Regions from separate parts of the Arthrobacter sp. NPDC058130 genome, predicted to be linked through region 4. Evidence: riboswitches for the same ligand, from Rfam matches in the RefSeq annotation. Region 4 holds a riboswitch; each other region holds the start of a gene.
The links. A riboswitch is a leader RNA that binds a small molecule or an ion and turns the genes downstream of it on or off. The one in region 4 is predicted to bind thiamine pyrophosphate.
Positions count from the first base shown of each region.

Region 1: linked by a shared signal. The riboswitch ahead of ACFVTM_RS22130 (bifunctional hydroxymethylpyrimidine kinase/phosphomethylpyrimidine kinase) and the one ahead of thiO (glycine oxidase ThiO) in region 4 are both predicted to bind thiamine pyrophosphate.
Region 2: linked by a shared signal. The riboswitch ahead of ACFVTM_RS19840 (ECF transporter S component) and the one ahead of thiO (glycine oxidase ThiO) in region 4 are both predicted to bind thiamine pyrophosphate.
Region 3: linked by a shared signal. The riboswitch ahead of thiC (phosphomethylpyrimidine synthase ThiC) and the one ahead of thiO (glycine oxidase ThiO) in region 4 are both predicted to bind thiamine pyrophosphate.

Region 1 is NZ_JBHVTV010000021.1:10,670-12,861, reverse strand. It holds gene ACFVTM_RS22130 (bifunctional hydroxymethylpyrimidine kinase/phosphomethylpyrimidine kinase) at 1-826, opposite strand, end outside; TPP riboswitch at 809-906, opposite strand; gene ACFVTM_RS22125 (Rne/Rng family ribonuclease) at 1,072-2,192, opposite strand, start outside.
Region 2 is NZ_JBHVTV010000014.1:129,019-131,210, reverse strand. It holds gene ACFVTM_RS19850 (DUF4235 domain-containing protein) at 1-13, opposite strand, end outside; gene ACFVTM_RS19845 (heme-degrading domain-containing protein) at 55-591, opposite strand; TPP riboswitch at 779-923, shown strand; gene ACFVTM_RS19840 (ECF transporter S component) at 990-1,637, shown strand; gene ACFVTM_RS19835 (ABC transporter ATP-binding protein) at 1,679-2,192, shown strand, end outside.
Region 3 is NZ_JBHVTV010000010.1:166,182-168,373, forward strand. It holds gene thiC (phosphomethylpyrimidine synthase ThiC) at 1-1,147, opposite strand, end outside; TPP riboswitch at 1,143-1,250, opposite strand; gene ACFVTM_RS16815 (amidohydrolase family protein) at 1,331-2,192, shown strand, end outside.
Region 4 is NZ_JBHVTV010000007.1:184,817-187,008, reverse strand. It holds gene ACFVTM_RS13940 (ferritin-like fold-containing protein) at 1-361, shown strand, start outside; gene thiE (thiamine phosphate synthase) at 443-1,150, opposite strand; TPP riboswitch at 1,177-1,297, shown strand; gene thiO (glycine oxidase ThiO) at 1,291-2,192, shown strand, end outside.

The sequences.
Region 1 (2,192 bases), on a different contig from region 4:
CGGTGGCCATGGCCGAGGACAGGGAGCAGCCGGTGCCGTGGCTGTTGCGCGTGGCGATCCGCTCCCCCGGCACCACCACCGTTTCCTGGCCGAGCAGGCCCCCGGTATTGACCAGGGCATCCGGGCAGCCGGCGTCGGCGTTGGCGTTGGCGTCGTTTCCGGCGCCCGCCGCATCGACAGCACCGCCCTCGAGGTGTCCGCCCTTGACCAGGACGGTGGTGCCGGTGAGGGCGGCCAGCCGTTTGCCCTGCGCCAGGGCCTCGGCCCAGTCGACCGCGACGGGCTCCTTGAGCAGGATGCCGAGTTCGGCGAGGTTCGGCGTGATGAGGTCCGCCAGCGGCAGGAGGGCCTGAAGGGCAGCCTCGGCCGATTCCTGCAGGAGCCGGTCACCGCTCGTGGCGACCATCACGGGGTCCAGGACGACGACGACGGGGCGCACCTTTTCCAGCCAGATGCGGACGGCGTCGATCACCGCGGCGTCGCCGAGCATGCCGATCTTGACGGCGTCGATGCCGATGTCGTCGCTGATGGCCTCCAGCTGGGCCGTGAGGAACGCTGCCGGAGGCACGTGGACGGCGCGCACCCCCTGGGTGTTTTGCGCGGTCAGCGCCGTGATGGCGGCCATGCCGTAGCCGCCGTTGGCCGCGATGCTCTTCAGGTCGGCCTGGATTCCGGCCCCGCCGGACGGGTCGGACCCGGCGATGGCCAGCACGCGGGGAATGCGCGGCGGCGCGGACGGGGACGGCCCGGAGGGCAGAAAATTGGCCGGCGGAATATTGTTGGGCCGGAACTCGGACGGGTTGGTTCTCGCGGACAAGTCAGACATCCCTTCGCCGGTGCTAACCGGACAGGTTCAACGGGTCTGGATCTCAGCCGGCCCGATGCGCGGCACCCCGTGTCAGTGTTCCAGCCTAGTCGTTGCCACCCGGCGGCCCCGTTAACGCACGTGCGGGCCCGGGCCGGGCGGACGTATTGTTACGCCCGCTCCGGCCCGGACCCGCATCCCGACCAGTCGAAAGGTGACCAGTCGGCGGCAGTGCCTTGGCCGAAGACGTGATCAGCCGTGGAGGACTACAGCTCCGATGCCGGCACGCCGACGCCGAGGATGATCGGCTCGTTGCCGGCGGGGACGGACGCCGGACCGGCCGCGGCGGGCGCCTTGGCCTCGTGAACCGATCCGGCCGCAGCAGGACGCGTGGCCTCGCGGTGTTCCACGGAGGTCTCGTTGGCTGCGCCCTGGGCGCGGCTGGCGCTGCGGTTGCGGCGTCCGCGGCGGCCACGGGTGGTGGTGTCCGCTGCCCGTGAAGCCGGGGCCTCCGCGGCGGGAGCGGCGGCCGGCGGTTCGGGTGCCTGCGGTGCCTGGGCCTCATCCTGCCCGTCGGCCGGCTTGCCGGGCTCGGCCTCGCCCAGGTTGGCGAAGGCCTCGGTCAGCAGGTCCAGGGTCAGGGCCGGTGCCGGTGTGTCCTCGGCGTGCTCGACGAAGGGCAAGGCAACCTGCTCGCCGCCAAAGGTCAGCACGGTCGCGGGACGTCCGGCCGCTTCGTCCGCGGCGGCGAGCTGCGTGACGGCGTCCACGGCGGCCTGGCGGGCGCCGGCGTCGCTGGCGGCGGCTGCCTCGCCGTCGTGCAGGTGCGCGGCGTGCGCGGCGGCGGCGATGTTCGCCAGCGCGGCCCGCGTGGCTTCGGCCTTGGCGTGGCGTTCGGCCTCGGTGGGCTCGGGGTGGACGGCCGCGGGCGTGGACGGCGCGGACTCGGTGCCCTGTCCTCCCCTGCCGCGGCGGCGGCTCTTGCGCTCGGTGCGGGCAGCAGGCTGGGCGGCCTCGGTGCGCGGCACATAGTGCTCGGCGGCGACGGTGTTGGCGCGGCGGTGTTCCACGGGCTCGTCATGGGTGACGATGCCGCGGCCGGCGCACGCTTCACACTGCTCGCCGAAGACTTCCAGCAGCCCGGTGCCCATCCGCTTGCGCGTCATCTGCACGAGGCCCAGCGAGGTCACTTCCGCCACCTGGTGCTTGGTCCGGTCCCGGCCCAGGCACTCCACCATGCGGCGCAGCACGAGGTCGCGGTTGGATTCGAGCACCATGTCGATGAAGTCGATCACGATGATGCCGCCGATGTCGCGCAGGCGCAGCTGCCGGACGACTTCCTCGGCCGCTTCCAGGTTGTTCTTGGTGACGGTTTCCTCGAGGTTGC
Region 2 (2,192 bases), on a different contig from region 4:
TGAGGATGTTCATTCTTCGGTCTCCTTCGGGCGGGAACAGGGGCTTCCCCTAGCCTAGCGTTCCGGTGTGATGACGTTCCGCAGGGCCTCGACCACAAGATCGTGGTCCGCCTTCTGGGGCAGGCCCGAGACGGTGACGACGGCGACGGCGCCCGTGCCGCGGACGTAGATGGGGAACGCTCCGCCGTGGGCGGCGAACTCCATCTGGTCGAACCAGGCGTTGTCCTCGATCCTGCCGCCGGCAGCGCGGGCGCGCAGGCCCACCAGCAGGGACGGGACCTCGTACCGCATTGCAGTGCGCTTCTTGGCGTTGATCCAGCGTTCGTTGTCCGGCGTGGCGCCGTCCAGGGCGGCGTGGAAGAGCACCTGCTCGCCTTTGGTGATGTCGACGGCGATGGGCAGCGAGCGTTGCCTGCCCAGCTCCACGAGGAGGAGCCCGAGGTCCAGGGCGTCGTCCTTGCTGAACGAGGCGAACTGGAGGGCCTCCATCTCGGCCAGCACGCGGCCGATGAGCGCCGCAAGGGATCCCTGCGGCTGCGGCTCGCTCGAGTCGGGGTCGTATTCCCCGGAGGGATCTGGTGTGAGCGTCAAAATTATCCAGCTTTCCGGTGCGTGACTAGGCCGCCCGCAGGCGGGTCCGGGTGTCCGACAGGTCGACTCTACCAAGCGGCAATTCCTGGCCGCGGTGACCCGCTTTGCCCGGTCCCGGATTGTGACGGCACACCACTGAAAACCCGGCCGTCCGGGTGTAAACTGAGCCAGCCCACAAGGGCAGAATAATTTACGACAGGGGAGCGCCGCCGTCGGGCATCACCGGAAAAATCCGGGGAAAACCGCTGGTGGGCGCTGAGAGTGCGGACAGCCGCAGACCCTCGAACCTGATCCGGTTAGTACCGGCGCAAGGGAGTCGAGATCTCAGGGTGCGCGGAGGGCGGCGGAGGCCGCGGCCGGCCGGAGCATCCTCCCCTCCTGTTCCCCAGGAGGACGACATGACAGATATTTCAGCACAGCCTGGTTCCGCCAGCCGCTCATCCGCCCGCCGCAACTACAGTTGGCGTGTGGTGGACATTGTGGTGGCCGCCTTGATCGCCGTTGCCGGCGGCGTCATTTTCTGGGCCTGGTCCCAGGGCGCGAACCTAATTTCAACCCCGGTCAACGCCATCTACCCGCCGCTCAGTGGACTCTACGCCGGCGGCTGGATGATCCCCGCCGTGTTGGGCATGCTCATCATCCGCAAGCCGGGCGCAGCGCTCTTCTGCGAAACCGTGGCGGCCACGGGCGAACTCATCATGGGTTCCCAGTACGGCACCACGGTGCTGATCTCCGGTGTCCTGCAGGGCCTCGGCGCGGAGCTGGTCTTCGCGGCCTTCCTCTACAAGAAGTTCAACCTGCCGGTATCGCTGCTGGCCGGGGCGGGTGCGGGCCTCTTCTGCGGCCTGAACGATTCGTTCCTGCCGTGGGGCTGGAACATCGCCTACGAAGCCGGCGACAAGCTCGCGTACATCGTTTTCACCACCATCTCCGGAGCAGTGATTGCCGGCGGACTGTCCTGGCTCGCCACCCGAGGCCTGGCCAAGACCGGAGTGCTGGGCTCCTTTGCCTCCCGCAAGGCCGCCACGGAGCCCGTCTTCTCCTGAGCCGACTTCGCGAACCTACAGCTGAAACCTGCAGACGACTCATGAGACCTTCACCGGGAGTCCGGCCGGCCGCCGTCACGGCCCGCGGCTGGGGCTGGCGGCATGCCGGAAGGCCCCGGCCCGCCGTCAGCGGCCTTGACCTGGACATCCGGCCGGGGGAGCGCGTGCTCCTGCTGGGCCCCTCCGGCGCCGGCAAATCGACGCTGCTCCATGCCCTGGCTGGCGTGCTGGGGGACGGCGCGGCCGGCGCTTCGGGACCGGCGGGAGACGCCGAAGATTCAGACGAGACCGGAAGCCTGCTGATCGACGGCGCCCCGCCACGGGCGCAGCGCGGCCGCGCCGGGCTTGTGCAGCAGGACCCGGAAACGCAGGTGGTCCTCTCCCGCCTCGGCGACGACGTCGCCTTCGGGGCCGAGAACCTTGCCGTCCCCGCGGCGGAGATCTGGCCGCGGGTGGGCGAGGCGCTCGACGACGTCGGGCTGGGCAGTCTGCCGCTGGACCATCCGACGTCGGCGCTCTCCGGCGGGCAAAAGCAGCGGCTGGCGCTCGCCGGGA
Region 3 (2,192 bases), on a different contig from region 4:
CGAACTCCCAGGCCCTTTGCGTGAGCTCGGCCAGGGTGTCCAGCTCGGCGAACTGCGCCGCGTCGTTGGCATCCGCCGTGGCGCCGGGCCGCAGCCCGTCACCCAGGGAGAACGCGACGTCGTACTTCGCGAAGATTTCGCACAGCTCGTCGAAGTGGGTGTAGAGGAAGTTCTCCTGGTGGTGCGCCAGGCACCAGCCGGCCATGATGGAGCCGCCGCGGGAGACGATGCCTGTGACCCGGTTGGCCGTCAGGGGCACATAGCGCAGCAGCACCCCGGCGTGGATGGTCATGTAGTCCACGCCTTGCTCGCACTGTTCGATCACGGTGTCCCGGAAGATCTCCCAGGTCAGGGCGTTCGCCTCGCCGTTGACCTTCTCCAGGGCCTGGTAGATCGGGACGGTGCCGATGGGGACGGGGGAGTTGCGGATGATCCACTCCCGCGTGGTGTGGATGTCATCGCCGGTGGAGAGGTCCATCACCGTGTCCGCGCCCCACTGCGTGGCCCACTGGAGTTTGTCGACCTCCTCGGCGATGGAGCTGGTCACAGCCGAGTTGCCGATGTTGGCGTTGATCTTCACCAGGAAGGCCTTGCCGATGATCATCGGCTCCGATTCGGGGTGGTTGACGTTGTTGGGAATGATCGCCCGGCCCGCGGCCACCTCGCTGCGCACCAGCTCCACATCGCAGTTCTCGCGCAGCGCGACGAACCGCATTTCCTGGGTGATGACGCCGTCGCGCGCATAGCGCATCTGTGTGACGGTCCGGCCCTCGACGGCGCGGCGCGGCACCGGGCGTCCGCCCTGCCATTCGGCCGATGCCGCACCCCGGCGGACCGCCGACTTGCCGTCGTCGAGCAGCTCCCGTTCCCGGCCGGCGTAGGGTTCGGTGTCCGCCCTCGCCTCGATCCAGGGCGCCCGGAACGGCTCCAGTCCGCGGACCGGATCGCTGCCGGGACCGGCCGTGCGGTAAACCCGGAACGGGGCGTTCGCGACGCCGCCGGGGGAGGGCTGCAGGGCAATCTCGGTCACCGGGACGCGGATGCCATGCTCCGGGTCCGTGGTGAAGGCCAGCGAGTGGGACTTCAGCGACTGGGTGGGGGCTGCTTCATTCTGGGCAGGGCTGTGCTGTGTTTCTGTGGTGCTCAAAGGATTACTCACTTCCTTCGCCGGCATTACCCGGACAGGTTCAACGGTCGCAGGCTGCGCTAGCCCGATCTCAGCCCCTGCAAGGGCACCCGTGTGGTCGTAAACGAAGCTACCACAGGCCGTCGCGAACCCTGCCGAGTGTGACGTGGCCGCCGGATCGTCATGCGGATTAGGCTTGAGGCCATGACCAGCATCATCGAGTTCACCGGCCCGATCCTCACCGCGGCGGACCAGGAGCGCCGCGGGCTCTGGTCGGTGGACGGCCTGCTGACCTTCGACCGTCCCGCTGGCGCGCCGGACCTCGTGCTGGACGGCTGGGTCATTCCCGGGCTCGTGGACGCACACTGCCACATCGGCCTCGGCCCGGGCGGGGACGTCTCCGAGGCCACCGCGGAATCCCAGGCGCTGGCGGACCGCGACGCCGGGACGCTGCTGGTCCGCGATGCCGGCGCCGTCCACGACACCCGCTGGCTCCAGCAGCGAGCGGACCTTCCCCGGATCATCCGCTCCGGCCGGCACATCGCCAGGGCCCGGCGCTACCTGCGGGGCCTGGCCGTCGAGGTCGAGCCCGATGATCTCGTCGAGGCCGTCCGGAAGCAGGCCCGTGCCGGCGACGGCTGGGTCAAGCTCGTGGGGGACTGGATCGACCGCGACGCCGGCGACCTCGCCGCCAGCTTTCCGGCCCGGACGGTCAAGGACGCCGTCCAGGCCGCCCACGATGAAGGGGCCCGCGTCACCGCGCACTGCTTCGCCGAAGACACCCTGGATGACATGCTCGACGCCGGGATCGACTGCATCGAGCACGCCACCGGCCTGTTGCCGCGGCACCTGCCGCGCTTCCTCGAACAGGGCGTCCCGATCGTGCCCACCCTGATCAACATCGCCACGTTCCCGGACATCGCGGCGCGGGCGGAGGCCAAGTTCCCCCGCTATGCCGCCCACATGCGCTCGCTGTGGGAGCGGCGCGCCGAGCGGGTCCTCGAAGCCCACGAGGCCGGGCTGGCCATCTATGCCGGGACCGACGCCGGAAGCGTGATCAGCCACG
Region 4 (2,192 bases):
CTACGTGATCGACACGGTCTCCGCGGACTTTTACGGCGCCGTCGGCATGTACGTCGACGCCGGGACCCGGGAGCTGATCGGGCAGGTCCGCTCCACCGGTGAGTCCACGGATGTGTTGCAGGAGCGCCTCAAGGCGGCCCTGGCCGATGACCCCCGGTTGGCGTCACGCCTGGCGCTGTGGGCCCGGCGCCTGCTGGGCGAGGTCCTGAACCATGCCCAGCGGGTGAGCCTGGAGCACGCGTTCCTGGGCGGGTTGTCTGGACTGGACGACGCGGAGGCCAAGGCGCTGGTCGGGGGGCTGACGGCCGAGCTCGCAGCGAACCATGCGCGTCGGATGGCAGGGCTGGGGCTCCCCGGCTAGGTTCAGGACAGGCCGCAGCCCCGGGCAGCGTCAGCCCCGGGCAGCGTCAGTACCGGCCGGGAGATCGTGCGGGGGACCGGCTCAGGAATCCGCGGCGTCCAGCGCCGCCAGCAGCGCACCAGCGGCGTGGGCGGGATCATCGGCGTCGGTGATTGCCCGGACCACCACGATCCGCCGGGCACCGGCGTCGACTACCTGCTCCACGTTGCCGAGGTCGATCCCGCCGATCGCGAACCACGGCAACAGGCTTTCCGCCCGGGCGTCGGCCTTCCCGGTGCCCTCGCCGTCCGGCTGGCCAATCGTCTGGGCAGCGTAACGGACCAGGTCGAGGCCGACGGCGGCGCGTCCTGGCTTGGTGGGAGTCGCCCACACGGGCCCCACGCAGAAGTAGTCCAGTCCCTTGCGGCCGGGCGAGGCAGCAACGGCGGCGTCAACCTGTTCCGGGGTGTGGGTGGACAGGCCGATCACGGCGTCCTTGCCGAGGAAGCCGCGGGCCGCGTCCAGTGAAATGTCCTTCTGGCCGATATGGAACACCGGCGCCCCGGACAGGGAGGCGATGTCCGCCCGGTCATTGACGGCCCACAGCCGTCCGTGGCGCCGCGCCGCGGCGTGCAGGACCTCCAGGAGTTCCAGTTCCTCGGCAGCCTCGAGCGACTTGTCGCGCAGCTGGATGATGTCCACCCCGCCGGCGAACGCGGAGTCCACGAAGTCCTCGAAGTCGCCGCGGTCCCTGCGGGCGTCGGTGCACAAGTAGAGGCGGGCGGTGGTGTGGAGGTGGTCCTGGCTCATGGGACCAGCCTAGTTCCTCTAAACTGGGCGCATACCGCGGGAGCCCGCAGCAGCCATGTCGCCGCTGCTCGGCTGAGAGGGCGTCAGAGCCGACCGCTTGACCTGATCCGGCTAGTACCGGCGTAGGGAAGGAATTTTTCATGGGCACGCAAGTAGGCACACAAACTGGGCGTGAAGCCGTGGCCGCAGATGACGCCACCGCCCGGGATTGTGACACGGGACCCGTTTCCACTGATGGAATCACCGCAGGGGACAGCACCGCAGGGGACAGCACCGCAGACGTTGCCGTGATCGGCGGCGGGGTGATCGGCCACGGCATCGCGTTCGAGGCCAGCCGCGCCGGACGGTCCGTGGTGCTGATCGACGATGCCCCCGGCAGCGGGGCGAGCTGGGCCGCGGCCGGCATGCTTGCCCCCGTCAGCGAGCTGCACTACCAGGAAGAGCAGCTTCTGGAACTGATGCTCGAGTCCTCCCGGCTGTGGCCCGGATTCGCCGCCGGTGTCGACGCCGGACCTGCCGGCCCGGACGCCGGTCCCGCCGGCCCGGACTCCCGGGCCGGTACGGGGTACTTGACGACGCCGACCCTCGCCGTCGGGGCCGACGCAGCCGACCGGCGCGCGCTCGCGGACCTGAGGGAAGTCCAGCGGGCCTGCGGCCTCAGCGTGGAACCCCTCACAGTGCGCGAGGCACGGGGCCGGGAGCCGTTGCTGAGCCCCGGCATCTCGTGCGCCTTCGACATCCCGGCCGACCATCAGGTGGATCCGCGCCTGCTGGTCGCCCGGCTTGCCAGCGTCGTGGCGTCGGAGGGCCGCGGCAGCTTCATCCGGCAGCGCGCGGCAGGGCTGCTGTGGCAGGACGGCACGGTTGCAGGGGTCCGCCTCGCCGGTGGCGGTACCGTGCGGGCCACCGAAACCGTGGTCGCCAACGGGCTCGGCGCCGCCGACCTTGAAGAATTGCCCGCCGGGCTGGCCCTGCCGCTGCGGCCCGTCTACGGCGACATCCTCCGGCTCCGCGTGCCCCCGCATCTGCAGCCGCTGCTCAC